One region of the Lysinibacillus sp. G4S2 genome, then DNA from elsewhere that is predicted to be linked to it. Evidence: riboswitches for the same ligand, from Rfam matches in the RefSeq annotation. Region 1 holds a riboswitch; the other holds the start of a gene.
What was found. A riboswitch is a leader RNA that binds a small molecule or an ion and turns the genes downstream of it on or off. The one in region 1 is predicted to bind cobalamin.

Region 1 (15,812 bases):
TCGGAGGACTCATGTGATTTCTCTTTTAAGCTGTTTAAATTAACGAGACCTTCTTGATTTGATTGCTTCATATGTTGAGATGCATCAAGCATTACTCCATTTTTGTCATGCAATAATTCAATCTGCTGAGCAAATTCAATGGCAATTCTATTCGTATCCTCAGCATCTGATGCTTGCTTTACTGCACCGCTTGAAACCTCATTAATCGCTTTTACTATTTCATCTCCATAAGCGTTCGTTTCCTCTGCCACAGATGTTAAATTTGACGATGTCGATTGAATTTCTACAATAGCTTCCTCTACATCTGTAATTAATGTTTTCAGTTGATCAACCATTTCATTAAAGCCTTCATTTAGCTGACCAATTTCATCAGAGCGTTGTAGATCCTCAATTTCTACTGTTAAATTCCCTTTGGCTACCTCACGTACGCGTTTAGATAATTTTTGAACTGGTAAAGCCAAATGTCTAGAAACCATTATGACAACTGCTGTACCAATAATGATAGCACCTATTAATGTAATACCGATCACGAGTAATAATGAATTAGCTCCTTTATTGAAGTCTTGCATATATGTACCTGATGCTATAATCCATCCCCAGTGAGGATCTTTTGCAGAATAAATTATTTTATCAGCTATTTCATCTTGACCCGGTAACTCAAATTCATATTGTGTAAAACCTCCGCCAGCAAGTGCTTTGTCGGTTACTTCCCGAATAAAATAGTTGCCGCTACTATCTTGATCATTCCATAGGTTGTCCCCTTCTCGAGTCGGATGAGTTGTTAATGTCCCTTTATCATCTAAGACGTAAATATATCCGTACTCTCCCAAATCTCCAGGATAATTGATCGGCCTCTTTCCGTCACTATCCTTCGGTCCAAGTATTGCCTCCCTCACTCGCTCCTGTGCGACTTCTAAAGGAATATCACCCTTTTCAACACTTTCATTTGCAAGCTCGATTAATTGCAGAGTAGATTCAACACTATTCTTAATTACTTGTTCCCCAATATTCTCCATACCATTTTTAGCTTTACTATAACTAACTAAACCAATAATCAAGCTTGGTATGATTAATAATGCTAATGAAATAATAATTAATTTCCCCTGTATCGAACGTAAAAACCTCATGCTTTAGCCCCCTTTTTTTCTTCATTCACCAAGACTATTAATCTATATTATGTTATGGTTTGAATTTTTTCACAATGGGTAAATTGCAATGTAAGGACGAATTATTTGCTTTTTTAGACAAATATGCTACTACAAATATTTTTCTGGTTAAGAAAAAAACTATCTTTCTGCAGAGGTATACCCTATGGAAAAATAGTTTTTTGATTTTTATCCTAGTTTAAATGTAGTTATAGCATCAGTGACAGACTGTCTAATCGATTGATAAAAGAGTCTTCCCTAACATGAAAGTGATTTTACGTTCAAGGCTACATGATTTCCCACATAAAGCGAGACAGATGAGACCCTGCACGACGGAGCGGATGTTTTCTGTGCGAAAGCGAAGCGGCAGCGACAAACAAAAGGGTTTTCTGTGCGAAAGCGAAGCGTCAGCGACAAAGCGAGTAGCCCGTAGCGGAAATCAGCCTCTTCGAATTAATTTAAATGTATAAAAATGGTTAATCAACACACCTGTTAATTTACAATAGTTTTTCATAATACAAAACCAGTAGCTTTAAACGCTACTGGTTCTATTAATTATTTTCTTATTCGCCTAAATCTGCATTATGGTAAACATTTTGTACGTCTTCTAAATCTTCTAATGCATCAATTAGTTTTTCAAATTTCGCTACATCGTCACCAGTTAATGCTACTTCTGTTTGTGGAAGCATAGAAAGCTCTGCTACTGTAAATTCTTGAACACCAGCTGCTTTTAATGCTTCTTGTGCAGCAAAGAATTGGTCCGGCTCCGCATAAATAATGACAGCCTCATCTTCTTCCAGAATATCACGAGCATCAACATCTGCTTCCATTAAAATTTCAAGAACTTCATCTGCAGATTTACCTTCTAAACCGATAACCGCTGTTGAATCAAACATGTAGGCAACAGATCCACTGACACCCATATTCCCATTGTTTTTACCAAATGCTGCACGTACATCAGAAGCTGTACGGTTAACATTATTTGTTAAAGCATCAACGATTAACATAGTGCCAGCTGGTCCGAAGCCTTCATAGCGTAATTCGTCGAAGTTTTCATCGCCGCCACCTTTTGCTTTATCAATTGCTTTTTCAATAATATGCTTAGGAACACTGTATGTTTTTGCTCGTTCAAGGACAACTTTAAGGGCACGGTTTGATTCAGGATCTGGCTCGCCTGATTTAGCTGCCACATAAATTTCACGTCCGAATTTTGCGTTGATTCGGCTTGTGCTTTGGTCTTTAGACGCTTTCTTTTCTTTAATATTGTTCCACTTACGACCCATTGTTTCCACTCTCTTTCAATGTTTAAGTTTATAAAAATCATAGATGGGTAGATGCCATCTGTAAATAGTGAATCAATTATGCATCGGCATAATTGCGTCCGGAATTACTCTGCAAATAATAACACAAATGATGCTTACAAAGCTAGATATGCCAATGTTTAAAGTGATTTTCTGAAGAATAAATTTGTAAAAAACTGCTTCACCTAGATTCACTTTACAATTGGCTTTCTACTTTGATTTTTTCTAATAATGCATGACAGCCTTCTAAAACCAGATTATAAGTTTCTTGAAAATCTCCTGTATAATATGGATCTGGCACGTCTTTTTGATGGTCAGTTAAATCTAAAAAACGGAAAATCTTTGGAGAATTAGGATTGCCCAGCATCGTTTGTATATTGCGTATATTACTTTCATCCATGCCAATAAGGTAATCGAAATTTTCAAAGTCTGCCTTTTGTAACTGTCGCCCTTGCATCCCTTTCGTTGAGATGCCGTATTCTTTCAGCTTATCTTGTGTTCCTCTGTGCGGAGGTTCACCAATATGCCAGGAGCTTGTTGCAGCCGAATCTACTTCGATTTTCTGACTCAAATGCTCTTTCTCTACTAAATCACGCATGACCGCTTCAGCCATTGGTGAGCGACAAATATTTCCCAAACATACAAAAAGTACTCGAATCATTTTTACTCCTCCTACAATCCATTTCACCTTGCTGTAATTGTTGCTGCCGCTTCGCTTTCGCACAGAAAACCCTTTTGTTGCTGTCGCTTCGCTTTCGCACAGAAAACATTTTGTTGCTGTCGCTTCGCTTTCGCACAGAAAACATTTTGTTGCTGTCGCTTCGCTTTCGCACAGAAAACATTTTGTTGCTGTCGCTTCGCTTTCGCACAGAAAACATTTTGTTGCTGTCGCTTCGCTTTCGCACAGAAAACATTTTGTTGCTGTCGCTTCGCTTTCGCACAGAAAACATTTTGTTGCTGCCGCTTCGCTTTCGCACAGACGAAACCCTTTTGTTGCTGTCGCTTCGCTTTCGCACAGAAAACATCTGTTGTTGCTGCCGCTACGTTTGCACTACGCTTTCGCACAGAAAACATCTGCTGAATGAAGATAAAGCACCCAAAATCAAACTTGATTTTGAGTGCCTTCTATTCTGATTTAATTTTTTTCTGTTGCAATGCGCTTTTCTAATTCCTCTGTTAAAGCTAACAGTTCATGCTCAAGACGATGTGTAAATTCCTCACGCCCGTCTTTACCCTTGCCTGTTACATAAAATGGCTCGCCATAAATTAGATAGCCCTTTCCACGTTTAAAAATATCACCAGCATTACGCGCACCAACATAAGCGGCTGGTAAAATTTGCGCTTTTGACAATTGTGCTATTGTAATAGCACCTTGCTTTAAATCCGTACCTTCAGCATTTCGCGTACCGGATGGGAAAATCCCAACAATTTTACCCTCCTTCAATAACTGTGAAGGAATTTTAATAACGCTTGGACCTGGATTGTCACGGTCAACCGGAAAGGCATTTAAACGCTCTATAAGCCAACCAAGACCCTTTATATCAAACAATTGCTTTTTAGCCATAAAGTGGATTTCCCGAGGGAATACTGCAACACCAAGATTTAAAATATCAACATAACCCGTGTGTGTACATGCAATAATAAAACCACCTTCCTTCGGTAAGTTTTGCTCTTCATATACACGCGCTTTTGAGCCCGATAATTTTAATATCACTTTTACAACATTCGCTATAAATTTATACACTGTTCCATTCCTACCTTATTCAATAGTTACTCCCATTGTAATCGAAAATGCCTGTGTACTGCAATTGCATGTGAAATAAATCCGTGACATCCGCCGGAGACTTTCACTTCTGTCGCTACACTTTCGGTACAAAAAACACTAACTGAAAGTAGTTAAACCTTTCCCACTAATACATCAACATCAATCGTAATTTCATTTAAATGGATAGTTGCCCCCTCTTTTTTATGCCAGCCCATTGGTGTCATTTCAAGCAGTGCTGGTACAAGCTCTAGAGCTAACGGTACCGTATAAGTAATACGCTCTACACTAACATCGGCAAAGCTTTCTTTAAAACGAGCAACTATTTGTTCATTCGAATACGACTCTTTAGTAGAATCCGCATACAATTGTGCTCGAAGCTCATGTAAGTACCCGCTTTGAGGTACAACCTTCACAACACAACCATTCCTAGTTAATAGACGTTTAAATTCTTCATAATTTGCAGGAGATAAAATGTTTAAGATGGCATCGAAGCTTGATCTTGCAAATGGACTTTTCGCTAAATCACCAACACACCAAATTTGTTCTGGATAATGTCGAGATGCAGCAAGTATGCCTTCTTTCGCTATATCAATACCAATGCCAATCCCATGTTTCTTCGCCATAATACGGGCTAAATGTGAACCTTCACCACACCCTGTATCAAGCACGGTTTCTGCATTCGCAATGAGCTCTCCAATTTTATCTTCTACTAAATCGTAGATACCACTATCAATAACCGCTTTTCGAGATTCAAAGAGGTCTTTACTGTACTTAGAAATAGCACCATGTGTCAGCATATTGACATAGCCCTGCTTGGCAATATCAAAAGAATGATTTGAGGAGCATACTAGTCTACCCTGCTCAAAAACACTCATTGACTCCTGACAAATCGGACAAGCAAAAAGCGTTATATTTTTATCCATTAAGGCTGCCCCTGCAGCTCTTTTAGAAAGTGCCCCCATTAATTTGCCTCCTTCTGTTCTGTAGATGGAACAAGTGCGAAACGCTCCCACTTACGACTTCTCCATCTAAAGTATACAATAATGGCTCGCATCCATTCATCTGCCGAAATCGCCAGCCAAATACCGACTAAGCCCCAATCTAAAACGAAAACGAACAAGTAACCGAGTGGAAGGCTCATACAAACCATCGATAAAAAACCAATTTTCACTGGAAACCTCGCATCCCCTGAGGCACGCAAAGAGTTAATAACCACGATATTCATCGTACGACCTGTCTCAAGCAGAATACTTAATGCTAGCACAGATGCTCCGATGGCTATTACCTCTGGATCATCAGTAAAAACGTGCATAAGCTGCTTCCGGAATATAGTCACAACTACAACCATCGTTATCGTAAAGACAAAAGCTGCACGTACACTTGACCACAGCTGATGATAAGCCTCATCCTTTTTACCAGCACCGACATAACGCCCAATAATAATAGCTGTCCCTGTACCGATTGCAATCGCAAACAAATACGTAAACATCGAAATATTCATGGCATATTGTCTTGCTGCAAGCGTTTCTGATCCTAAATACGTTGCATAATATAAGAAGACAATCTGACAAAACTGATAAAGCACCTGCTCAAACGCTGACGGCAAGCCTATGTTTAATATTTTTCGAACATATTCCTTAGAATACTCGAAATAATATTGTAGCTTCAATCTTACTTCCATGACTTGATACAACAACCAGAAAAACACAAGAACTGCTAATCCACGACTTATAACTGAGGAAATAGCCGCTCCTTTTACACCTAGCTCTGGCAATCCTAAGTTACCAAAAATCAAACCGTAATTTAATACAACATGTAGAACATTCATACCTAGCGATACATACATCGTTTGCTTTGTCCTACCATGTACACGGATAATCGCCGCTAACGCATTGATAATTGCCTGTAAAAAAATAAAACTCCCGATAATGACTAAATAGCTTTGCGCGTATTGAAGCACATCACCCTGCAAGTTCATCATCGTCATTAAATGACTAGAACAGAAGAAAAATAAGATACTCATCATTAGTCCAACGACCAAATTCATCGTTATGGCTAAAGCAGAAATCTTCGCAGCTTCAAAAATACGCCTTGAGCCTAAATATTGTGACACAACAATAGAAGCACCATTACCTATTACTTCAAGTATTAAAATTGCAATATGAATATATTGATTGGCAGCACCAACCCCTGATACAGCATTATCTGATAAAGCACTGAGCATAAAAGTATCAGCTAATCCCATCAACATAAATAAAAATACTTCTAAAAATATCGGCCACGTTAAATGGAATAAACTTAACTTATTCGGCTCTCTTATATCACTTTCTCTTAATGTATCTGCCAATACTTTTCACTTCTCCTATACATTTATAAAAATACAAGTGTGTTGATTAATCATTTTTAAATTCAAATTAATTCAAAGAGGCTCTTCACCAAAACGTGTGGTTGATTTCCATTCCGACTGGGCGCTTTGTTGCTGACGCTACGCTTTCGCACAGATAAAACATTTGCCGCTGACGCTTCGCTTTCGCGCAGAGCAGAGCTTCCTGGGGGCGTCCGATGAGCCGCTTAGGCCTACACGATGTAGGTCACGAAGGCGTTATCACAGGATGTGATGTTTTTAGCCTTCGTTCCTCTACCTGCTCGCTCCAGGGTCTCATCTGTGACGCTGATCCCCAAGGAGTCGCCCAGCCTCCACTCCAATCAACTAAAATACAGCGTATATATTTTAAAAAATGTCATCCACAACTTTTAGTGATGAGCCAACAAAAAATCCTTTTATCACTCAATACTAAACCTATTTTTTCCTTATCAACACGTCTGATAAAAATATATAGTATCTTATCATAGTTTTTTAGACTGTAAAGAGTTTTATAATGAATCATCAAAAAGATTATGCAAAGCTAGTATATTACCATAAAAAATCCCTCTCACAATTCTATGTGAAAGGGTTTCCTATCATGTTAAGCAATGTGTTTGTAATTGCTCGCGCTTTTCTTTTGTTAGACCAAACTCTTGCTCTAAAAATGCGGTCTTAGAACCATATTTGTTATCCATTGCATCAAATGCTGCTTGTAAATAATCCTCACGGGCAGACATTAATGCATAAAATTGCTGTAATTCTCGATCGCTATAGTCTTGCTGAATTGCTTGGGCCATCTTTTCTACCAAGGGACGTAAATGTATATTTGTATTTAAATAGTCCGCCATGATTGTTTCCTCAGGTACATCTAAAGCGAGTAAAATAAGTGCACCGCCGATACCTGTTCGATCCTTCCCTACTGCACAATGATGTACAAGCCCTAAATTTTCAGGGTTTTGAATCGTTACCATTAACTCCTTAAACGAAGCATTATTAAAAGGCATTTGAGCATAAAATTCTCGGAACATCTCTGGACTTACAACCTTATAAAAATCTTTTCCTCCGGCATTTGTAGGCATCTCGAAAGCGTGATTGCCCTTTGCCGGTATTTGAATATATTTAGCATGTGGGAATACCGGATTAGGATTGTTTTGCGCTTCATGGTTATCACGATAATCAAAAATTGTTTGGACACCTAGCGTTTCAAAAAGCTTCTTGTCTGCTATCGTCATTTTGCCAAGCGCCGCTGAACGATAAAACAAGCCATCCTTTACAGAACGCCCATCTCTTGACTTATATCCACCCATATCACGAAAATTATGAACAGCCTCAAACGGAATAATCTTCATATCAAATTGTTTCATTCACTGCCACCTCCCTCTGTTAGCAAGCTTCCTTATCTTTATTCTATAGAACAATTCGATATAATACCAATTTTCACACTAGGAAATGTAGTCACTCCCCCTTTTTATCAGTTACTTTGATGGTTATATCCGTCAGTTTGGATACAATCAAAAAAAGCTGCCCTTGATGAAGGACAGCTCTAAAATCAATATAAATTATTTAAAAAGCTCAGGATATACCGCTTTTGCTATTAGCTCAACAGCTTCACCAATACGTGGACCTGGACGGTTTGAGATATCAGGATCTATAAAATAAACCGCTTTATTTTGAATCGCTGTAATTGAATTCCATCCACCACGTGCAAGAATTTCTGCTGCTGAGTTTTCCGTATTCACTGTTGTTAAAATCACTTCTGGATTTTTCGCAATGACATCTTCCTCAGATACCTTTTGCCAGCTTTCGAGATCAGCAAATACATTTTTCACGTTTGCAGCATTTAAAATCTCTTGTTGGAATGTACCAGAACCAGTTGTATATATATCTGGCTTTGGACTAATTTCTAAATAAATATTTTTTGCTTTTACATCTTTTACTTTTGCTTGGACTTCAGCAATTTTAGCTTTAATATCTTCATTTAACTTTTCACCTTTGTCTTCTATCCCCATAACAGATGCAACTTGTTGGATATCACCGTAAACATCATCAAATGAAGTAGCCGATTTAATGGCAAAAACTTTAATTCCTGCATCTTCAAGAACTTTTAGAGCATTTAAGTTTTCATCATCACTACCAGTTGTATAAGCAATAACTACATCTGGCTTTAACGCTAAAATACGCTCACTATTGAATGTTGTAGAACTTGACACACGCTCAATTTTTTTTGCTTCTTCTGGATACGTATCAAACTCAGTTGCACCAACGATTTTGTCGCCAACGCCTAGTGCAAATAATATTTCTGTATTACTTGGTTGTAATGAAACAATAGTTTTAGGCACTGCATTAAACTCTACTTCTACACCACGATCATCCTTAACTTTATAACTTGTTTTCTCAACTTGTTGATCTTCTTTAGAAACAGTCTCTTTATTAGTATCTTCTTTCGCGCCACAGCCAACTAATACGAAGGCCAGCATCAGCACAGAAAGCCATTGTAGCTTAAACATTTTCTTCATTTCATTGATTCTCCTTTTTCTTTTTCATCGGGTATGACTTACTTATAAACGGTATTTCAGCAATACCAGCGTGTTGATTCGTATAGACGGCCATTACAAAAAATACATTGGCTAGCAACCCTAAATAATCAAAGAGAATAGCTGGTACTTCCCGTTCTTCAGACACTTTGTGCAAAATGCGATATGACTTTTTCGCCTCGCTACGGCATAAATGTAATGCTGCAGCAGCCTCTGTTCCTTGAGGTAATACAAAACTTTGTATTTCCCCCTTTACATGACTAACATAGAAATCATAACGATTACTTAGCCAAGTCAAATCATCTTCAGTTACCGCTAATTTACCTCGTACTGAGCCATTTACATGGTAAGCCAATGGCAAAATAGCTAGCAAATCATCGGCTACTACCTCTACCGTCTCTTTTTTCACCGCTACTAAAGCGGCCCCAATATGTGTTGTAAGGCTATCCGTTCGAATTTCAAAATCTACTGTCGATGCCTTTTCACGCATAAATGGATAGCAAGAATAACGTGCATCTTTTTTCAAGTCTAAGTCCCCGCTTTCCTTCATGAAAAATTCTTACTTTATAAATACCTTCCAATGCTTGTCCTATAATTTCATCAGGTAAATTATAAGTGTACATAAAAAAACGCCGTTCCTTCTATGGAAACGACGAAAATAACAGAGATAGTGTCGCATAGACACGACATAGCCTATGGATTTGCCGCATATTCCCCTAGCTTCCGAAGAGTATTTATACGTTCAAATAAAGGTCGGTCTCCTGGCTTGTACAGTTTAACTCCATTCGATCATGGTACGAATCATAAAACCTTCCCATCTAATATTTAGACAGTGGTATATATTTATGATACCTGTACTTACAGTTGCGGAAACAGCTTCGGTTTTTCACCGAATTCCCGATTATGCTTGTTAACACCTTTATTTCGCAAGAATAATTCACTTGTAAAGCAGTTTAACATATATTGATAGGAAAAAATAGCTTTGAGATAAACGGAAAACAAAGGAATTCGAACAATAGTAAGCCATTTTTCTACATAGCTATACAAAATCTCAGGCGTGTTGATTAGGAAAAAATAGGTTTATTATTGATCGATGAAAGGGTTTTTCTTGTTGCTATTTAGTGTCGAGACCCAAAACAGAATCGCTAAAGCTACTTTCGTTCGTTTTATAGGCATACTTTGAAGATTTATCGAAACAAAATCGCTCATTATCGAAACTTTTTGAGCTTTTATCGAAACAAAATCTCATTTTATCGAAACTATTTGGGCTTTTATCGAAAAACAAGCTCTTTCTATCAAAGAAATCAACCACATGTTATTATGAAGAGCTTGTAGCGTAGGGCTACTCGATGCTCGTTCGCAGAAAGCCTTACTCTGTGCGAAAGCGAAGCGTCAGCGACAAAGCGAGTAGCCCGTAGCGGAAATCAGATCCTTCTAATTTAATTAGGGTGGATAAAAATGGTTAATCAACACACCTGACAAAATCATTCTCTATTCTGAATTCACGAGATTTAAAAATGAAGATCTTTACAAAAATATGTACTTGATTGCACATTCCGCTGCGGAAGGACGTGTAAACGTAGTCTGATTCTCCCTCTACTCATATGCTTTCATCAACCAACTTTTTAATCAAAAACGGATTTTAGTATTGATTCAAGGTTATTTTATAGGATTTTTTCAATCGCTTGTTCAATATCAAGCTGTGAATCTGTAGGTTCAAAGCGGGCAACTGTTTTACCATTTGTATCTATTAAAAATTTCGTAAAGTTCCAGCGAATATTACGACCATCTAAAAAACTAGGCGCAATTTGGATAATTGCTTCTGCTAACATTTTTTCCTGCATACTTGCCTTGCCAAATTCGCGATAATCTATCTCGTGCTTTAAATAATTGAATAATGGGTGTGTTGCATCTCCATTTACCTGCACCAATTCAAAAATTGGGAATGTTACACCATAGTTGATTTTACAAAGGTGTGTAGTTTGTTCGCCATCTTCAGGATTTTGATTATCAAATTGATCACAAGGAAAACCTAATACGACGAAATTATCTTTCCCATATTTGTCATACATTTTTTGTAAGTCTTCGAATTGATATGTAAAACGACACTTGTTTGCTGTATTAACAATTAACAGCGTTTTCCCTCGATAAGTTTCCATTGATAATATTTCACCATTTGGCTTCTTTACTAAATAATTATAAATGCTCATTGTTTAACTCCTTTTATTTTTTCATATATTATGAGGTGTGTTGATTAATCATGTTAGAAGACAATATTTTCCGCTAAGGGCATCGACATACATTAGCAAAATTTTAACAAAAAAAAATCCTATTACCGGTCAAGAATAAACCTATTTTTCCCTGCCCAACACGCCTGGATATATTATAAACTATTTCTCTATTAATGAAAGAATTTTCACAAAAAATAGCCATTCCACGAATTTTAATGGATGGCTTTCCTATATCTTCTTTTGCATTTAACATCTTGTTCTTCCTCAATTAAACGCTCCGCAATTTTTAGTAGCTTCGGGTCTTTCGTCTCATCAAATAGCTTTTTAAAAGATAAAATAATATCATAGCGCATTAATTTCGGATTCTTTTCGTCTAAGCATGTTTGGAATCTTTTTGCCAAATATGAAACGACTAAATCTCTTTGTACCTGCCCTGCTACACCTATTTTCCAAATTGCCTGCAAAGTATGTCTCGCAGTTTCTGTTTTTTCATCATATGTCACTGCCCAAATCTTCAAGAAGTCTTCTAATACTCTCTCTTCCGGATCACTTTTCGCTGCTAATGCGCATAAAAATTGTGCAGCGCTTGCACGAATATGTCCATTTTTGTATGTAAGAGCTTTAACAAGCTGTTCCCAAACTGCATATGTCCAATCAACTGGTTCCTCCATTATTTTCATCAATTCTTCGTAAGATTCATATTGAATATCGCGATCACGCTCTGTTAAATTACTAAAAAGTTGCATAATCTCTTTTTCCATGATTCCATCCCTACCTTTATTGTTTCAGACCGTAATAATATTATAATTTTTTATGGTACACTTAACTTACTTTGCGTAAAAGAAGGTGAGTTTATGAATAAAATTAATACTAGGAAACTAATTTTTAGAATGATTATGATTATTTCTTTAATCGTAGCCGCATATTTTATTGTCCCGGTTTCCGTTCCCATAATATTAGCTGGTGTTACCGCATTTTTTTTAGAGCCAATTGTTATGTTCTTTAAACGGCGATGGAAAATGTCTCGGAAAATTGCAGTTGCCTTTATTTATATAGTGAGCGTTATTTTAATTTCTATTATTTGTTACTTTACTATTACACAACTTATGTCGCAAATAATTTTAATTTCAAAGCAAGCTCCCTATTATATTTCAAAACTATCAGAAATGTGGCTCAACATGCAAGAAAACATTTCTAAATACACAGAAGACTTTCCTCCCGAAGTAAGTACCTCGCTTCAAAATACAACAATGGATTTCATAAAGAAAATGGAAGAATCTTTTTTAAACTTCTTTAATTATACTAAAGTTACAGCCTTCTTCGCTGAAATCCCAAGCCTATTTATCAGTCTTCTCGTTTATATGATTGCTCTATTTCTATTTATGCTAGATTTGCCCAAGTTAAAACAGATTACTTATAAATATTTAAAGCCTAGTACTGCAAATAAATTGAAAATCGTCTTGAATCGTTTAAAGGGTGCTATTTTCGGCTATATGAAGGCACATCTACTCGTTAGCTTTGTTATTGGAGGCGTCACACTTATTGGCCTCCTACTAATCCAACCAAAATATGCAATAACGATGACCATCATTATATGGCTAATTGATATTATTCCTTTCCTCGGCTCTATTATTATTTTAGCGCCATGGGGGCTTTATCACCTATTGGTAGGAAATATATCTATTGCTGTAAAATTATTCATCCTAGCTGCTATTTTACTCATTATTCGTCGAGTAGTCGAGCCTAAATTAATGGGTGACCATATCGGTTTATCAACTTTACCTACATTAATTGCAATGTTTATTGGTCTTCAGTTATTTGGTGTGATCGGTTTACTCGCAGGTCCTTTTGTCATTATTTTCTTTATTGCATTAAAAGAAACAGGTATTATCAAGCTGAATTTTAAAATATAGCATCAGGCGTGTTGATTAGGAAAAAAATAGGTTTATTATTGAGTGGTAAAAGGATTTTTTCGTTACCACTTTGCCAATATTTTTCCATTTTAACTGATTGTAGCGTAGGGCTACTCGACTCCCGCGGGAAAGCGAGACAGACGAGACCCTACACGGAGCAGAGCGGAGGAAGCGGCTCGACGCTCGCCCGCAGGAAAGCGAGTAGCCCGTAGCGGAAATCAGCCTCTTTGAATGTATAAAAATGGTTAATCAACACGCCTGATATAGCATTTTAAATAAACACCCATTCAATCATCCCCAAACAAAAAAGGTCATCTTTGTATTTTTTCATTACAAAGATAACCTTTTTGCTATTTAAATCGTCTATATAATGTAAGGCTTATTGAATACGTCCGAAGCCTACTAAATATTGATTCCACCAATCAAGTGATTCAATGACAACACCTTTATTTTGTGCATCAATCATCGTGTTATTACCTAAGTAAATACCTACATGCGCTACGCCTGAACCATAGCTGAAGAATACTAAGTCACCTACACGTGCTTCACTTGCTGAAATACGTTGTGTTGCTAAATATTGTTGTGATGCTGTACGAGGTAAAGATACACCTGCTTGCGCGTAAGACCATTGTACAAGACCAGAGCAGTCAAATCCTGTCGATGGGCTACTACCGCCCCAAACATAGCTGCTACCTAAGAATTGCTTCGCAGTTGAAATAGCATCACCTGAAGATGCAGTTCCTGCGCCAGACCCAACAACAACTTTTTGTGCATTACCTTTGTTACCATTATTACTATTGCTACTATCCTTGTCAGAGCCACTATCGTTACCATTGCCATTTGTTGCTTGTACAACTGGAGTAGCTGATTGAAGTGCACGTAAACGAGCTGCTTCTTCCTCTGCTTTTTTACGTTCTGCTTCTAAACGTTCTTCTTCTTTTTTCGTTGCGATTTCTGCCTTTAATGCTAAAGATTTTGCTTCGTTCTCAGCTTTTTTTACTTCCATTTCGCTTTCCTTTTGTTGAAGCTCTTGGAATTGCTTTTGAAGCTCTTTTTGTTTTTCATCTAATGTTGCTTTTTGTTTCTCTAAATTAGCCTTATCTGCTTCTTGTTGATCTACTAATTCTTGGTCAGCATCCATTAATGTTTTTACCGCTACGACACGGTCCATTAAATCTGCAAAGCTTTTTGATTCAAGAACAACGTTTAAGTAAACACCCACAGTGTCATCTTGTGCTTGATACGCAGCCATACGTTCACTTAAAATTTTTGAACGTTGCTCAATACGCTTTTCAGTTTCTTTAATATCTGTATCAACTGCTTTAATATCTGCTTGTACTTTGTTAAATACTTTTACTTTTTCATCGATCTCTTGTTGTAGTTTTGTTAATTCTTCTTGAAGCTTTTTAACTTCTGCATCTATTTTAGCTTTCTTATCAATCATTTGTTGAGATGTTTCTTCTGCGTGTACTTCTGTTGGTTGAACTGTGTTAAATAATAAGCCACCAGCTAGTGCTAATGCTAGTACCACCGACTTACGCCATTTATTGCGCTTACCCACTTAACTTCTTTCCCTTCATTAGTCAATTTCGCTCTTGTAGTTTTAATGTAATCAATTGAACGATTTTTTTTGTAATTTCTTATATTTATATTAGCCTTTTAAAGTTTAGCATTATTAGCATAACTTTTATACTATTTCACACCTTTTTAATCGTTTAGTAAAACTCGAAATATATTTGTAACATTCACGTAAATTCTGAAAAATTCTCTAAAATAGCTTTTTTTTCTACAAAATAAGCCTTTTAACTCTTTTTCTATTAGACACACCCGATAATTTGTAATCTTTTTGTAATATTTCACGAGAACATTATGAATATAAAAAAAAGGTAAGGGAACATCTCCCCTACCTATTGCTTCATAGAGCGTAACGCTTGAATAGAAAGCCGAACTAAAAGAATAGCACACAAAAATAAACCTATGTATGCAGCTGTATTTAAGTAAACGGCATATGAAGCGTGAATAAATTGTGCGATTGCTAAAAGTGCTACAGAAATAATGCCAAAGGTAATACCAACAAGAAGCAGGACCAACTGGGAAAACAGATTTGTAATAAAACGAGCATTATGCTCATCCGAAAAAACATCGTGATGTAAAATAATTTTCCCGCTCTCCACCCGTTGAATAAGCTGGTCAACTCGTCTTGGCATTTTGCGTAATGTCGGAATAAGCATGGATAGTTCTTCTTGCAAGCGTTCCTTTGTTGCCATCGGTTCTTTAAATGGCTTCAGGAAAGATGCCCGCATATACGCGGATGAAAAATCTTTTGCTTCCGTAAAAATATCAAAACTCGAATCAATTACCCGCAATGTCCCATCCAATGTTACTAGTGACCTTAGCGCTAAACCTACCGCAGGATAGAAAGCAAGACCGAAATCACGAACAACCGTAAATAACGCATGTATTAATTCTTCTGTTGGAATTCGATCCACGTAAGAAATTTTCAACAAGATTTGATCAATTGCTTGTTCCATCTTTGCACGTTCTGCATGATCAGCATT
Region 2 (15,812 bases), 4.4 Mb from region 1:
CGCATTCATACGAATTCGGTCACCAAGTAAAGCCCCACCTGTTTTTTGCTTTGTCGGATCGACTGAAAGAATCGCTACCCGTTTATCTGGGAATTCTTTTAAGAAACGACGAATTAATTCATCCGTTAAGGAAGATTTACCCGCACCACCAGTTCCTGTAATACCTAAGACAGGTGTCCCTTTTGAGCGTTTGCGAGCTTCTTCTAGCATCTTATTCGTTTCCTCATCGTCATTCGACTCTGCAGCAGTTATTAAATTCGCTAAAATTTCGGGTGTATCTGTCGTTACAGCATCAAGCTTTTCTTGATAATTACCCGTAGCAGTTGGGAAATCAGTCCCTTTAATTTTCTCATTAATCATCCCTTGTAAACCTAAGACACGACCATCTTCCGGCGAGAAAATTCCTGCAATCCCATAAGCATGTAGCTCTTTAATTTCACGTGGTAAAATTACACCACCACCGCCACCATAAATTTTAATATGTGGCGCTCCTTTTTCACGCAACAAATCATACATATATTTAAAGTATTCCATATGTCCGCCTTGATAAGAAGATACCGCAATGCCTTGAGCATCCTCTTGAATCGCAGCATTTACGACTTCTTCCACGGAGCGGTTATGTCCTAAATGGATTACCTCTACACCGCTTGATTGTAAAATACGTCGCATAATGTTAACCGAAGCATCATGCCCATCAAAAAGACTCGATGCTGTAACAAAACGTACGTGATTTTTTGGACGATATACTTCTACCTTTGTCATATGAAATCCCCACTTTCTCCCCTTAATCAATTACACCTTTGTGTTAAATAAAAAGCTTCAATTCATAAAAAAAGTCGGCAATTGCAATGTCGCTCTATGCAATTACCGACAACCCCTTAACGGAACGTATTAGAACCCCTTTATGCCTGAAATAAACAATGTTGTTTGCATTTCAATAAATTCGTCAATAGAGTGCTGACGGTGGAGCGCCCATTTACGGAATGCCCAGCTTTGTCCAGAAACAACTAAGTTATTTGCTGCCAAATGGATTTGTTTATCCGTCATCGTTATTTCACCTGACTGCACACAGCGTTTTAGTAATCGCTCAAAAGTAGCAACCATTTCAAATTCCTTACTAAATACGTAACGCTGTGCTTCTTTTGACAATGTTTTAGTTTCCTGATACATGATTGTCAGCTCATCAACCATACTATCAATTTGCAAGAAATACTCTCGAATCATTTCTTTTAACTCTTCTATAGTTCCTGCCTTAATCTCATAACTTGAAAGTCTCTCCATCGCATGGTGATAAATACTATCACATACTAGATACAGGACATCTTCTTTTGTACGAATATACTCATATAATGTACCGATACTAAAACCTGCAGCTTTTGCGATTTCTCTCGTCGTGGCACGATGAAATCCTTTTTCTTTAAATAGTTTAATGGCTCCCTCTATCATTTGTTCTCGACGAATGGCGATGAGATTTTCATCTTTTACCGTTGACTGTACTTGGGGTCTTTTATCTCTTTCTGTCATACGTTATTTTGTCAACATACGAGAGATTACAAGACGTTGAATCTCTTGCGTACCTTCGTAAATTTGTGTAATTTTTGCATCACGCATGAAGCGCTCAACTGGATAATCTTTTGTATAACCATATCCACCAAAGATTTGAACCGCCTCAGTCGTTGCACTCATCGCAGTATCGCCAGCCATTAATTTCGCCATTGCAGATGCTTTACCATAAGGTAGGCCATTTGATTCTAACCAAGCCGCTTGGTATGTCAGCAGTCGAGATGCTTCAATTTGAGTTGCCATATCCGCTAGTTTAAAAGATACACCTTGGTTAGCAGTAATCGGTTTACCAAATTGTACACGTTCTTTACCGTATTCAATTGCTGCATCCAATGCCCCTTGTGCAATACCTACAGCTTGAGCCGCAATACCGTTACGTCCTCCATCAAGTGTTGTCATCGCAATTTTGAAGCCTTCTCCCTCAGCTCCAAGCATGTTTTCTTTTGGAACGCGACAGTTATCAAAAATAATTTCAGTTGTAGGAGATGAACGAATCCCTAGTTTTTTCTCCTTCTTCCCTACGGAGAAACCTTCAAAGCCTGCTTCAACGATAAAAGCAGTTGTGCCATGTTTAGCTTCTGGATCCGTTACTGCAAATACAACATATGTATCTGCTACTCCACCATTCGTAATGAAGATTTTCGAGCCATTTAAAATATAATCATCACCGTCAAGTTTCGCATACGTTTTCATGCCACCAGCATCAGAACCTGACCCTGGCTCTGTTAAGCCATATGCACCGATATGTTTACCTTCTGCCATTGGACGAAGGTATTTTTGTTTTTGTTCTTCATTACCGAATTTATAAATCGGCCAACCAGCAAGCGAAGTATGTGCTGATAAAGTTACCCCTGTTGAAGCACATACACGTGATAATTCTTCTACAGCAATAACATATGCAAGATAATCAAAGCCTGCACCACCGTATTCTTCTGGCCATGGAATACCTGTTAAGCCTAGCTCCGCCATTTTATCGAAAATTGCACGATCAAACTCTTCATTCTCGTCACGTTCCGCTGCTGTCGGTGCCACTTCATTAATAGCAAAATCACGAATCATTTCACGTAATTGTTCATGCTCTTCTGTTAATTGAAAGTTCATTGTCCATTTCCCCTTTTTAATTAGACTCTGTTCTTGCTAAACTGTTGATTTTTATATTTGATATCGTTTTCGTGGTTATTGCCTAGTTTGCTTGGGGACCCGAGCGATTTGTCGCTTGACCTGAGCAGTTTCACGCGGGATCCGAGCAATTTGTCGCTTGACCCGAGCAGTTTCACTCGGGACCCGAGCGATTTGTCGCTTGACCTGAGCAGTTCACCGCGGGACCCGAGCGATTTGTTGCTTGACCCGAGCAGTTTCACGCGGGACCCGAGCGATTTGTCGCTTGACCCGAGCAGTTTCACGCGGGACCCGAGCGATTTGTCGCTTGACCCGAGCAGTTTCACGCGGGATTCGAGCGATTTGTCGCTTGACCCGAGCAGTTTCACGCGGGATCCGAGCGATTTGTCGCTTGGCCCGAGCAGTTTCACGCGGGGCCCGAGCAGTTCACCGGGGCGGCCCTGAGCAATTGACGGTTTTCCCTGGGCATTTGACATCGTCCGTAAAAAATCAACTTCGACCACATAACATAAGACTTATTTAAGTAAATGTTTACTAATGACTAGCTTTTGAATTTCGCTTGTACCCTCGTATATTTCTGTCACCTTCGCATCACGGAAATAACGCTCTACTGGGTAGTCTTCTGTATAGCCATAACCACCAAAAATCTGTACCGCCTCGATTGCCGTTTGTACGGCTGTGCGTGAGGCAAAGAGTTTTGCCATGGAAGCCTCTGCTCCGCACGGCAACCCTTTTGAGCGTAGATCCGCTGCACGATATACTAGTAATTTTGCTGATTCTACAGCAGTCGCCATATCAGCAAGCTTAAAGCCAACCCCTTGTTGCGCGGCAATAGGTTTGCCAAATTGAACACGCTCTTTGGCATAAGCAGTAGCTGCTTCTAGCGCTGCTTCAGCAATGCCTAAAGATTGTGCAGCAATGCCAATACGTCCTACATCTAAGTTAGCCATCGCAATTTTAAAGCCTTCCCCTTCCTCCCCAAGAAGGTTTGCAGCTGGAATACGACAGTTATCAAATGTTAATTGGACTGTACGTGAACCATGTAAGCCCATTTTATGTTCATCTTTCCCTATGATTAAGCCTGGTGTTCCCTTTTCCACAATAAATGCTGAAATACCGCGTGTTTTTGCAGTAGGATCTGTTGATGCAAAGACAATATATACATCTGCTTCTCCACCATTTGTAATAAACACCTTGGAACCATTGATGACATATTCATCCCCGTCTCGCACCGCTTTCGATTGCAGAGAGCCCGCATCAGAACCTGCGCTAGGCTCTGTTAAACAAAATGCTCCTAAATATTCACCTGCAGCAAGCTTTGGAACATAACGTTTCTTCTGTTCATCGTTACCAAAATAAATAATAGGGTTTGTTCCTACCGAAGTATGTACAGATAAAATAACACCCATTACTGCACTAACTTTCGATAGTTCATTTATAGCAATTATGTACGATGTAAAATCCATCGCAGAGCCGCCTAATTCTTCTGGGGTTGTTATCCCCATTAAACCTAATTCTCCCATTTGCGTAAGTAGCTCACGTGGAAACTCGCCTGCTTCCATACGCTCTACCCACGGTTCAATCTTTTCTTGAGCAAAACTTCGAACCATATCACGCATCATTATTTGTTCATCTGTAAATCGTAATTGCATCTATAATGTCACCCCTAAATGTTGTCCCGTATCATTCCATTTCGTTTGAATCGCCCCATCCCCATAGGATTATTCGTAAACGTAAAAGCCTCTTCCTGATTTTTTACCTAGCCAGCCTGCTGCCACATATTTACGTAGCAATGGACAAGGTCTGTACTTACTATCACCTAAGCCCTCATGTAAGATCTCCATGATGGATAGACATGTATCAAGACCAATAAAGTCTGCTAAAGTTAAAGGCCCCATTGGATGATTCATACCAAGCTTCATCACATCATCAATGGCTTCCTTCGATGCTACACCCTCATACAGTGCATAGATGGCTTCATTGATCATTGGTAGTAAAATACGATTTGAAATAAAACCTGGGAAGTCATTTACTTCCACTGGTGTTTTCGATAATTTTACTGTCATGTCTTCAACGGCTTTGTAGACTTCATCACTTGTAGCTAGCCCTCTAATAATCTCCACAAGTTTCATAACAGGTACAGGATTCATAAAGTGCATACCGATTACTTGCTCTGGACGATTTGTAACAGCGGCAATTTCCGTAATTGGTAAAGATGATGTATTCGTAGCTAAAATGGCATGTGCCGGTGCAATCTGATCAATTTGCTTAAAGATGGATTGCTTCACTTCCATATTTTCCACAGCGGCCTCGATGATAATATCTACATCACTAGCATCCTGTAAATCTAGTGACATACTAATGCGACCTAGAATAGCCACCTTCTCATCCTCAGTTTTACGACCCTTTTCGACATCACGTGTCAGGTTTTTCGTAATCACCCCTAAACCGCGCTCGAAAAATTCTTGCTTCATATCGTTCAGTTTGACATCATAGCCAGCTTGTGCACAAACTTGTGCAATGCCAGAGCCCATTTGTCCTGCACCAATAACCATTACCTTTTGAATACCCATCATTCATGTCCCCCTGTTTTTGGTACTTCGATCATAATCGCATCGCCTTGCCCTCCGCCTGAGCAGATAGCAGCAATTCCGATACCACCGCCACGGCGCTTTAATTCATGTGCAAGTGTTAAAATAATGCGTGCTCCAGATGCTCCAATCGGATGACCTAATGCTACTGCACCGCCGTTAACATTGATCTTTTCAGCATCTAAATCTGCCAGTTGCTTGCTAACAAGAGCTACTGCTGCAAAGGCTTCATTAATTTCAATGACATCAATGTCCGCTAATGATTTACCCGTCTTTTTCAGTAACTTGTTAATAACAAGCCCCGGTGTTTGTGGGAAATTCTCTGGCTCAATAGCAAGCTCTTCATGGCCGATAATCACCGCAAGTGGCTCCCTACCTTCACGCGTTGCACGTTCCTCACTCATTACTACTAAGGCACATGCACCATCGTTAACGCCAGGTGCGTTACCTGCTGTAATCGTTCCGCCCTTGTCAAAGGCTGGTCTGAGTTTTGCTAGTACCTCCATTGACGTACCAGCTCTTGGTGCCTCGTCTGTATCGACTTGAAGCGGCTCTCCCTTACGTTGTGGAATTTCCACAGGCACGATTTCCTCAGCAAAGTAACCTTTATCAATTGCTGTAAGCGCACGTTCATGACTACGAACAGACCAAGCATCCTGCTCCTCACGACTTAAAGAAAATTCATTCGCTGTCGTATTGCCGTAGCTTCCCATATGTGGCCTTGCCTTATCAAAGGCACATGTTAAGCCATCATATAGCATGCCATCCACCATTGTTGAATCGCCCATGCGTAAGCCTGTTCGACCATTTTGTAGATAATACGGTGCATTGGACATTGACTCCATACCACCAGCGATAATCACTTCTTCGTCCCCTAATCGAATTAGCTGATCAGCTAGTGTTACAGCGCGCATACCTGATGCACAAACCTTATTAATCGTTTCTGTTTTCACCGCTATTGGTAAATTTGCTTTTATTGCAGCTTGCCTTGAAGGAATTTGGCCCTGTCCCCCTTGTAAAACGGAGCCTAAAATCACTTCATTCACTTCATCAGGCGAAATATTCGCTTTCTCAAGTGCCCCTTTTATGGCGATTGCACCTAAATCACTTGCGCTTAATGCTGATAGTGAACCTCCAAATTTACCAAATGCAGTTCTTGCTCCTGCTAAAATTACAGCTCTATTCAAGTAAAACACCCCTTTTGTTTTACGTTCTAGAAGAAGTATCAGAGCATTTCTGTTGACTGAACGCTCGCTCGACCTCTTGCTATGAAAAATGGGAGTTTTAAGTTAACTCCCATTCCCATTTAATCTTATTCTACAAAACAATTATTTATTGTGCAATTTATATTTTTCAGATAACAAAAATATTTCTGCAATAACTATCATTTTTCTGCGTTAGTCTCTGCATTCTTGTCTTGTTCGACATTTTCTACAGAAGCTACTACTTCTTCAACCATCACATCCGCTGCTTCTTCAACAGACTCTTCGACAGCTTTCACTTTTTCACCAAACACAGAACGCTCTAATAGCTCTGCAACATCGAATGTACTGATTGTATCCTCAACTTCTTTTGCCTTTGTACCATCTTCAAGCATCGTTAAACAGTAAGGACATCCAGAAGAAATAACTGAAGCATCAGTTGCTAAAGCTTGCTCTGTTCTTGCTACGTTAATACGGTTGCCGACATGCTCTTCCATCCACATTAAACCGCCACCTGCGCCACAGCACATTGCTGTCTCACGATTACGCTCCATTTCCACAAGCTTAACACCTGGAATACCACGTAGGATCTCGCGTGGTGCATCATAAACATCGTTATATCGACCTAAATAACAAGAATCGTGGAACACAATTGTTTCATGAACTTCGTAATTTAACGCTAGACGATTTTCATCAATCAATTCATTTAATAGCTCAGTATGGTGATAAACCTCGCCCTTCCAGCCAAAATCTTGATATTCATTTTTAAAGATATTATAAGCATGCGGATCGATTGTAACGATTTTCTTAACGTCGTTTTTCTCAAATTCATCAATATTCGCTGTAGCAAGCTCTTGGAATAAAAACTCATTTCCTAAACGACGAGGAGTATCCCCTGAGTTTTTCTCTTTATTTCCTAAAATCGCAAACTTCACGCCTGCCTCGTTTAATAAGCGACAGAAAGCTAAAGCAATTTTTTGTGAGCGATTATCAAATGCACCCATTGAGCCTACCCAGAATAAATATTCCATTTCCTCGCCTGATTTTTTCAGCTCTTTTACTGTCGGAATATGAATTGTTGGATCTAGGTCACGCCAGTTTTCTTTTTCTTTACGGTTCAAGCCCCATGGATTGCCTTGACGTTCGATGTTTGTCATCGCGCGTTGTGCGTCAGGGTTTACTTTCCCTTCAGTCATCGTTAAGTAACGGCGTAAGTCAATAATTTTATCGACATGCTCATTCATTACAGGACATTGATCCTCACAGTTACGACAAGTCGTACATGCCCAAATCTCTTCTTCCGTAATGACATCGCCGATTAAAGAAGGGCTGTAAATATCTTCAATGACTGCGCCCTCAGCACCAGCTGCCATTGCTAACTGATTCCCCTTTGTATTAGCAAAGAATTGATAAGGTACCCAAGGTTTTTGCTTTGTCACAACAGCACCTGTAAACGTTAAGTGATCACGAAGCTTCACGATTAAATCCATCGGTGATAACATCTTCCCTGTTCCTGATGCTGGACACATATTTGTACAGCGTCCACACTCTACACAAGAATATAAATCTAGCATTTGTTTTTGTGTAAAGTCTTCAATACGTCCAACACCAATTGCTGGAATATCATCTTCATCTTCAGCATTTTCTAACGCTTCAAAGTCGATTGGTGTTAGCGTACCTGTACGATCTAAACGATTCATGTACACATTGATCGGACTTACAATCAAGTGGAAGTGCTTCGATTGTGGTACATACACTAAGAATGTCAGTAAAATTAATAAATGCGCCCACCACATCACGTAGAACACAACTGCCGCTGCTGATGCTGGTAGGAAGCTGAAAATAGCGGCAATACCAGATGCTACTGGCTCAGTGTATGATAGTTCTTCACCATGCCAAATTAATCCCATACCATTTGCAAGCAATGTTGATACCATTAACCCGCCAATAAAAATTAAGACAAGACCATTTTTCCAGCCACGTTTTAGACGTACTAGCTTTTCTACATAGCGACGGTAAAATGCCCACACAACCGCCACTAAAATCATTAATACCACAAGCTCTTGGATGAATGTAAAGACACTATAGAAAATGCCAAGTGGCAGATGTGATCCAGGTACTAACCCCTTCCAAATTAAATCAATAGCGCCTAGCTGCACCATTAAAAATCCATAGAAGAACATTACGTGAATTAAACCACTCTTCGGATCTTTTAATAGCTTATTTTGGCCAAACACATTGACCATAATATAGCGAATGCGTTCTTTAACACTTTCATCAAACTCAACCTTTTTCCCCAATTGAACATACTTATAGCGTGTTTTTAACAGATAGAAGAACAATCCTACTGCATAAAGCACAACCACGACTGTTAGAACAATGTTTGCAATTAGTAATGGACTCATGGTTGGTCCCCCCTTTAATTTGTCGTCAATTTCTCTCTTTGTGATAAATTCGCTAGCTCATACGTAAATGTACATCATTTCATCATTATATTCCTATTCTAATAAATGAGTGAGCATTCAGTCAACATAAAACGGAAATATTTCTGATAATTTTATATTCTTACATTTTACAAGAAAAAAAGCCACCCTGAATTTTTTTAGAGGGCATTGAAAAACTAAAGAGATTTATTCATTTATATTATAAATCTACCTTTTGAATGTATATAGATACTTAAAAAGCCGATTTGCATCATGTTTTTGATGGCAAATCGACTTTTTTAAGTGTGCTAGATTTCAAAGTAGGATCTTAGTTGATAAAAACTGAATTATTCCGATAAAAGCTAAAATTATTCCGATAAAATGAGATTTTGTTCCGATAAATCTTCAAAGTACAATCAACCTATATCAAATGTCATCCACAGCTTTTGGAGATCAAGTTATTTTTTAAAGACATTGCCACTTCGAATATATTCAATATCTGCAACATTCAATCGATGATTAACAACTCGTGCAACCGCAAATAAATAATCCGATAGACGGTTTAAATACTTTTGCACAATTGTCGGTACATCTTCAATTTCCTTCATAAGCGTTACCATTTGTCTCTCTGCTCGACGCGCTACAGTGCGAGCAATGTGCAAGGTTGCAGCTGCTGGTGCACCACCTGGTAAAATAAAACGCTGTAATGGTGGCGCTTCATCTGATAATGCATCAATACGAGATTCTAACACTTCAATTGGCTGCTCTGTCAGCTTATAATGTCGTTCCTTCATGACGTTAGCAAGGTCACCACCTGCATCGAAAAGCTCATGCTGAATCGTTTCTAAATCAATTAAAATATCCTTGAATAACTCACGATCTAATTCACTTACTGCCTTGCCAATAAAAGAATTTAACTCATCAATTGCCCCATATGTCTCTACGCGTAAACTATCTTTGTCAACACGTCCCCCTATAAGACTTGTTTTCCCCGTATCGCCAGTTTTTGTGTAAAGCTTCATTTCTCTCATCTCCTAGAATTTATTTTTATCAATTTCACTTTGGCGTAATTATAGCTGACGCTACAATAAATCATCTGTAGCTGACACTGCGCTTTCGCTACAGAAAACCCTCTGCTGAATGAAGATAATTTTTTATTGCCTGTACAGTTGTTTCAAAAACACCTTTACCGATAATTTTGCCCACATCCGTAATTGGGCCACCATACTGCATTTCTTCCCCTTTTTGTGTCGCCGCAATTAATAAACTATCTGTAGCAGTACCTGTTGCAATCGTACCACTTAGCTCATCACGAATATTTTCTGATTGCAATGCCTTTGTTTTTGCCTCATTAGCTGTCATCATTGCTTGGAAAAACGCTTCCTCTGATAAGCAACCATTTACGATGACCCATGTATTTATAGTACCAATATATGGCTCATCCTGTCTTTCATGTGCTCGTGACACATCCACTGCATTACCAACACCAGCCGTAACAGCAACAAATACGCTACCAAAAGAAGCTTTAAATTCATTAATGGCTACAAGATTTGTTGGGACAGCTGTTAACATAACGACTGTACTTGTAGGTGAAAAATGCTCCTTTTGTAAAAATTCAGCGACCTCTTTCTTTACATCATTAATGACATAATCTATTGGTACAGAGCGATTTAATAGGCAATCATACCAACCGATACCCGGATTATGGACTGCTGAGGAAACCGTTTTTAACGGAAACTCTGATTGAAGCTGAATGTAATGATCCGTAACAGTGAAATTTTCCTTTTCGATGACAGCACGTTGCTGATGTTCGACTGAGGCCGGCATCATTGTAATTTGAGGCTTTGGAATTTCAGGATGTGCATAAGTCGCTACTCGCGCATGATAAACGTCTTCAATTTGCGAAGCGATTAATACTTCATGTGGTGCCCCAAATGCTCGCATCCTTCCGCCTTCCATTAGTAATAATTCATCACAATAGAGGGCAGCTAAATTCATATCATGCAGTACCATAATAACGGTTAATCCACATTCAATTGCTTCTTTTCGCACCATATCTAAAATTTGACGTTGATGGGCAATATCGAGATGGTTTGTTGGCTCATCTAGCAGTAATATTTCCGACGTTTGCGCAAGGGCTTGGGCAACAAAAACTCGTTGTTGTTCACCGCCCGACAAAAATTCCATCGGTGTCTGTTCATAGCGTTTCACACCTGTTTGTAGCATCGCATGTTGGACCGCTTGTTCATCGCGTTCAGTCCAGCTTGAAAAGAAGCCTGTTTGATGTGGATAACGTCCAAGTGATACCGCCTCACGTACACTGTTTGAAAAGGCATTTGCATGTAATTGTGGTAACACTGCCATTTTTTTTGCCAATGCACGGGCATTATAACTGCTAATATTTTTACCGTCTACTAATATAGTGCCTGCAGTTGCTGGTAGTATGCCACTCATTACTTTTAACAGTGTGGATTTTCCACTACCGTTCGGGCCTAAAATCCCTAATATTTTTCCTTTTTCAACGGAAAAACTTATATCCTGGACAATCGGCACGTCTTCATAGCCACCAGAAAGATGTTCAACAACAATCATGCCCGTCCCCCCTTGCTTCTACGTTGCTTATAAAAAATATAAGAAAAAACGGGTGCGCCAATAAATGCAGTAATTACGCCAATCGGTAGCTCTCTTGGCATAATAATTGTTCGAGCTATTAAATCACAAATAATGAGCAAAGTTGCCCCATTTAAAAATGATAATGGCAATAAATGACGGTGATCTGAACCCCAAAGCATCCGCGTCATATGTGGTACAACTAAGCCAACAAAACCAATCGTACCAGAAACCGCTACTGCTGCTCCTGTCAACATTGACCCGCCTACCAAAATTATATATTTACTACGCTTAACATTAACACCTAAATGCTTCGCGCGTTCCTCTCCATATAACAGAACATTTAACTCGCGTCTTTGTGTCCAAAGCATGATTGAGCCAATTATCACAAACGGAATAATCATTTGAACATAAGGCCAACCTCGCATTGATACTGAGCCGAGCAGCCATCCCATAACTTGTCGTAGCTCCTCACCAGATAATGCAATCATTAATGAAATCAAGGAGCCTAAAAATGAACTAAAGATGACCCCTGTTAAAATAAGAGTTTCCATTTTTAGCGTGCGGTCTACTATTCTAGCAAAGCCCATGACAGCTACCATCGTTAATATTGCACCTATCATACTGAAGATTGGCAATGCATAATTGCCTATTACTGGAATTGATATACTAAAGAAAATCGTCATAACTGCGCCAACTGATGCACCCGAGGAAACACCTAACGTATAAGGATCTGCCAAAGGATTTTTTAATAAGCCTTGAAAAGCTGCCCCTGCTATGGCAAGAGATGCCCCGACAAGTCCAGCCAGCAGAACTCGAGGTAAACGAATTTTCCATAAAATATTGGCAGCTGTTTCATCTGCCGCCTGATTCCACAATACTTCTAGTGGAATATGAACTGAGCCTATCGCTACGCCACACCAGATGCTAATAATTAGAAGCGTAATTGCTGTTACATAGGCTATAAACGTTCTACTCATTTAAAGGCTCTCCCCCTTAGTCAATCTGTGCCTATATTTAACAACTTGTTTTTCTGATTTATCGATGCATTTTAGCTTTTATCGCCTACGATTGTGAATTTATCGACATCAATCATACAAAACAAATAACCCCTCATCATAAAAAGATGAGGGGATCAAATTTGCACAAAAATACTTTTACAAAATCTACCACCCTATCCTCGTAGGCTGTAACGTGTTTTCTATAAAGGCAGGTCTCCTGGCTCGTGTTCCATTCGCTTTTCCATGCCTTCCCGAAATTTTCAGTGGCGCAAATTGAAAAAACTCACACATACAGTGGCGGGACCGCATCGGAATGACACCGATTTCCCTTTTCACTTTACATAAGTAAAGAACCTTTATAATTTTCAGTTGATTTTATTATACATGAAAAAAATAGAAGTCGCCTCGATTCGAGACAACTTCTAATCAAATCAATTATGCCCCGGCATAATTGCGTCCGGAGGCTTTAGACCAACATGATGTTTTTTTGTGCGAAAGCGTAGTGCTAGTGCAGCGTCAGCAACATGATGTTTTTTGTGCGAAAGTGCAGCGTCAGCAACAGTTGTTTTTTGTGCGAAAGCGCAGCGTCAGCAACATGATGTTGGTCACTCAGTTGTTACCACAAGACGTGGCGTTTTTAGACTAAGTTCCTCTATTTCGGCAGGAATTTGGACACCCGCTGAAAGAAGTTAAACTATATCAGAAAAATACTGAACCGTTTTCATTGGCGCACCCATTTCTCGCAATGCCCATGTGCTCTCTAAATAAATATCTGCTAGCTTTTCATATTTACCGCCGAATTTATGTGCCCATTCGATCGCTACAACACTTTCATATACATGTGCCATTTTTTCTGCAACCTTTTTTGCCTCAAACGTTTTCGTTGCTTCATCTAAGCCGCTAAATGTTCGCAATGTCAAGTCTAGTTTTGCTAATTGCTCCTCTACAATTTGAAGCAATGGACTGTCAGCTAGTTTTTCTAGACGTTCCTCCATGACACGAACAAACAATTCATGCGCTTGAAACTTATCTACTAAACGAATGAGTTCTAATGCTAAAATATTAGCAGTTCCCTCCCACACAGTCAGCACCTGTGCATCTCTTAATAAGCGAGGTGTAACGAAATCCTCAATATAGCCATTCCCTCCATGTAATTCAATCGCTTCACTTGCATAATGGACCGCTTGCTCTGCCGTTTCTTTTTTCATAATAGCAATATTTAAGCGATTCATAATGATGTCCTGTTCATTACCCTGTCCACTTGTTACTTTATCGTAAAGCTGAATTAGATCAAAAACAGTAGCAACTTCTACATGAAGCTTGGCAGCAAAGTTCCCTAATGTATCCTGAATCATAGGATATTGCGTTAAAGGCTTGCCAAATGCATGACGATTTGTCACATAGTGCTTCGCCTCCAAAAAACCACGGCGCATAATGCCGATAGAAGCAACAGCATTGCAAATTCTTGATAAATTAAGTGCCTCCAACATATAATAAATTCCTTTATTCGGCTCACCGACAACATAAGCTAATGCACCATCAAATTCCACCTCACCAGAAGGTACTGCTCTAACACCAAGTTTATCCTTTAAACGTCGAATACGGAGGTTGTTAACAGTGCCATCCTCATTGCGCCACGGGACCGCAAATAGAGTTAAACCTTTCGAGCCTGCTTGAGCCCCTTCCATACGGGCCAGTACCATGGCAACCCCACACATTCCTGCGTTTGACGCGAAATATTTCTCACCAAATAAACGATACTGATTACCGTCTTTTCTTGCCTCTACAACGTTCGCACCAACATCAGAACCACCTTGACGCTCCGTTAAAAATGTAGCTCCCTCATACAGCTCGGTATCTCCTGTTGCACAAACATGTGGTAAAAAACGCTCCTTCACCTCATCGCTCGCATAATGATCAAGTAAATAAGCCGTTGCCATTGTTAACGTAACAGGGCAGTAAAAGCCTGGCTCTGTATGGGACAGTATATAACCTTGAGCAAAGCTATACACATAGTTACCCTTTCTACCTAATTGCGGAATATCCTTATGCACATAGCCAACAATACCCGTATTGTATGATTCTTCAATTGTTTTTTTATAGCCATCATTAACCCAGACCTCTGACACTTCTTCACCATATGCATTATACCTTTGTAAGCGAGGTTCACCCTCTCGATCCGTATGTTTGGCTCTCACATCAATATCTCCAGCACAAAGCTCACCGAAATCTGTTAGCTCACGTGTTGCATATTCTGCAAACTCTTTATCTAGCATCATTTCTAAAACTTTATGAAGTGTGTCGTTATCTTTAAAAAAGTTCGTTGTTTTCATTTCTGCCTGCTGTAAAACCTTCATGCTATCTCACCTCTTGTCCTTTCAAGGTTTGTTTTAATATTTTGCCTGATGCATTTCGTGGTAGCGCTTCCACACGCTCAAACATGCGTGGAATTTTATATTTAGCAAGATGCTCCTCTAAATAAGCTTTAAGTTCGTCTTCGTCAATTTCTGTTTTAGTGGCATAGACAGCCTTCACCGTTTCTCCCCACTCCGGATGTGGGACACCTATTACAGCAACTTCAAATATCCCGTCATAGCTCAAAATTCTATCTTCGATTTCTTTCGGATAAATATTCACACCGCCTGAAAAAATAACATCCTTCTTACGATCAACAATCCAAATATAACCATCCTCATCTATGCGAGCTAAATCACCTGTTTTCAGCCAGCCATCTATAAAGGCAGCCTTTGTTGCGATTTCATCCTTGTAATAGCCCAGCATATTGCCTTCACCAAGTAAAACAATTTCTCCTACTTCACCAACACGAACATCTTCTCCGTCATCGTTAATAATACGCAGCTCCGCTCCAAGTGGTGCACGCCGACCAATACTTCCTGCCTTCGTTGCATGCTCTTCACCAAGCAATATTGAACCGTTTGGACCAGCCTCTGTTAAGCCATAGACACAGGTTAAATTTTCTGTTCTGAAAGCTTTTTGTAAATGTCGGACTTCATTTTGTGATAACGGTGCGCCACCATAAGCCCACCATTTCATCGAGGATAAATCTGTTGTTTGCAATCTTGGCATTTGGGCTGTTAACAAATAGGCGACAGGTGCACCAAAGAAATGTGTTGTCCTTTCCTGCTCGATTGAATCAATAAACAAATCAGGTGTAAATGTCGGTGTTAGCACGATAGTTGAGCCTACAAGTACGCCTGCCATTAAAAATAAATGCAATGGAGCTGAATGCGTCAACGGCATCATGAGAAGGATTCGGCTTTCTGGCTTTACTTCCATTTCTAC

Region 2: it holds a riboswitch for cobalamin, as region 1 does, so the genes downstream of both, QUF91_RS03550 (FecCD family ABC transporter permease) here and QUF91_RS25955 (hypothetical protein) in region 1, are expected to answer to the same signal.

The regions. Positions count from the first base shown of each region.
Region 1 is NZ_JAUCFJ010000002.1:5,091,897-5,107,708, forward strand. It holds gene QUF91_RS25905 (methyl-accepting chemotaxis protein) at 1-1,127, opposite strand, end outside; gene QUF91_RS25910 (hypothetical protein) at 1,409-1,615, shown strand; gene QUF91_RS25915 (YebC/PmpR family DNA-binding transcriptional regulator) at 1,709-2,428, opposite strand; gene QUF91_RS25920 (low molecular weight protein-tyrosine-phosphatase) at 2,643-3,107, opposite strand; gene QUF91_RS25925 (hypothetical protein) at 3,131-3,511, opposite strand; gene QUF91_RS25930 (lysophospholipid acyltransferase family protein) at 3,582-4,190, opposite strand; gene QUF91_RS25935 (putative RNA methyltransferase) at 4,343-5,173, opposite strand; gene QUF91_RS25940 (MATE family efflux transporter) at 5,173-6,558, opposite strand; gene QUF91_RS25945 (tyrosine-protein phosphatase) at 7,173-7,940, opposite strand; gene QUF91_RS25950 (helical backbone metal receptor) at 8,136-9,092, opposite strand; gene QUF91_RS25955 (hypothetical protein) at 9,094-9,636, opposite strand; cobalamin riboswitch at 9,845-10,046, opposite strand; gene QUF91_RS25960 (glutathione peroxidase) at 10,775-11,320, opposite strand; gene QUF91_RS25965 (hypothetical protein) at 11,554-12,102, opposite strand; gene ytvI (sporulation integral membrane protein YtvI) at 12,196-13,254, shown strand; gene QUF91_RS25975 (C40 family peptidase) at 13,634-14,815, opposite strand; gene QUF91_RS25980 (ABC1 kinase family protein) at 15,162-15,812, opposite strand, start outside.
Region 2 is NZ_JAUCFJ010000002.1:653,047-668,858, reverse strand. It holds gene icmF (fused isobutyryl-CoA mutase/GTPase IcmF) at 1-762, opposite strand, end outside; gene QUF91_RS03590 (TetR/AcrR family transcriptional regulator) at 892-1,524, opposite strand; gene QUF91_RS03585 (acyl-CoA dehydrogenase) at 1,528-2,664, opposite strand; gene QUF91_RS03580 (acyl-CoA dehydrogenase) at 3,198-4,334, opposite strand; gene QUF91_RS03575 (3-hydroxybutyryl-CoA dehydrogenase) at 4,404-5,255, opposite strand; gene QUF91_RS03570 (acetyl-CoA C-acetyltransferase) at 5,255-6,460, opposite strand; gene QUF91_RS03565 (heterodisulfide reductase-related iron-sulfur binding cluster) at 6,658-8,880, opposite strand; gene QUF91_RS03560 (cob(I)yrinic acid a,c-diamide adenosyltransferase) at 9,357-9,920, opposite strand; gene QUF91_RS03555 (adenosylcobinamide amidohydrolase) at 10,018-11,490, opposite strand; gene QUF91_RS03550 (FecCD family ABC transporter permease) at 11,487-12,488, opposite strand; cobalamin riboswitch at 12,700-12,882, opposite strand; gene QUF91_RS03545 (hypothetical protein) at 12,997-13,155, shown strand; gene QUF91_RS03540 (acyl-CoA dehydrogenase family protein) at 13,199-14,866, opposite strand; gene QUF91_RS03535 (class I adenylate-forming enzyme family protein) at 14,868-15,812, opposite strand, start outside.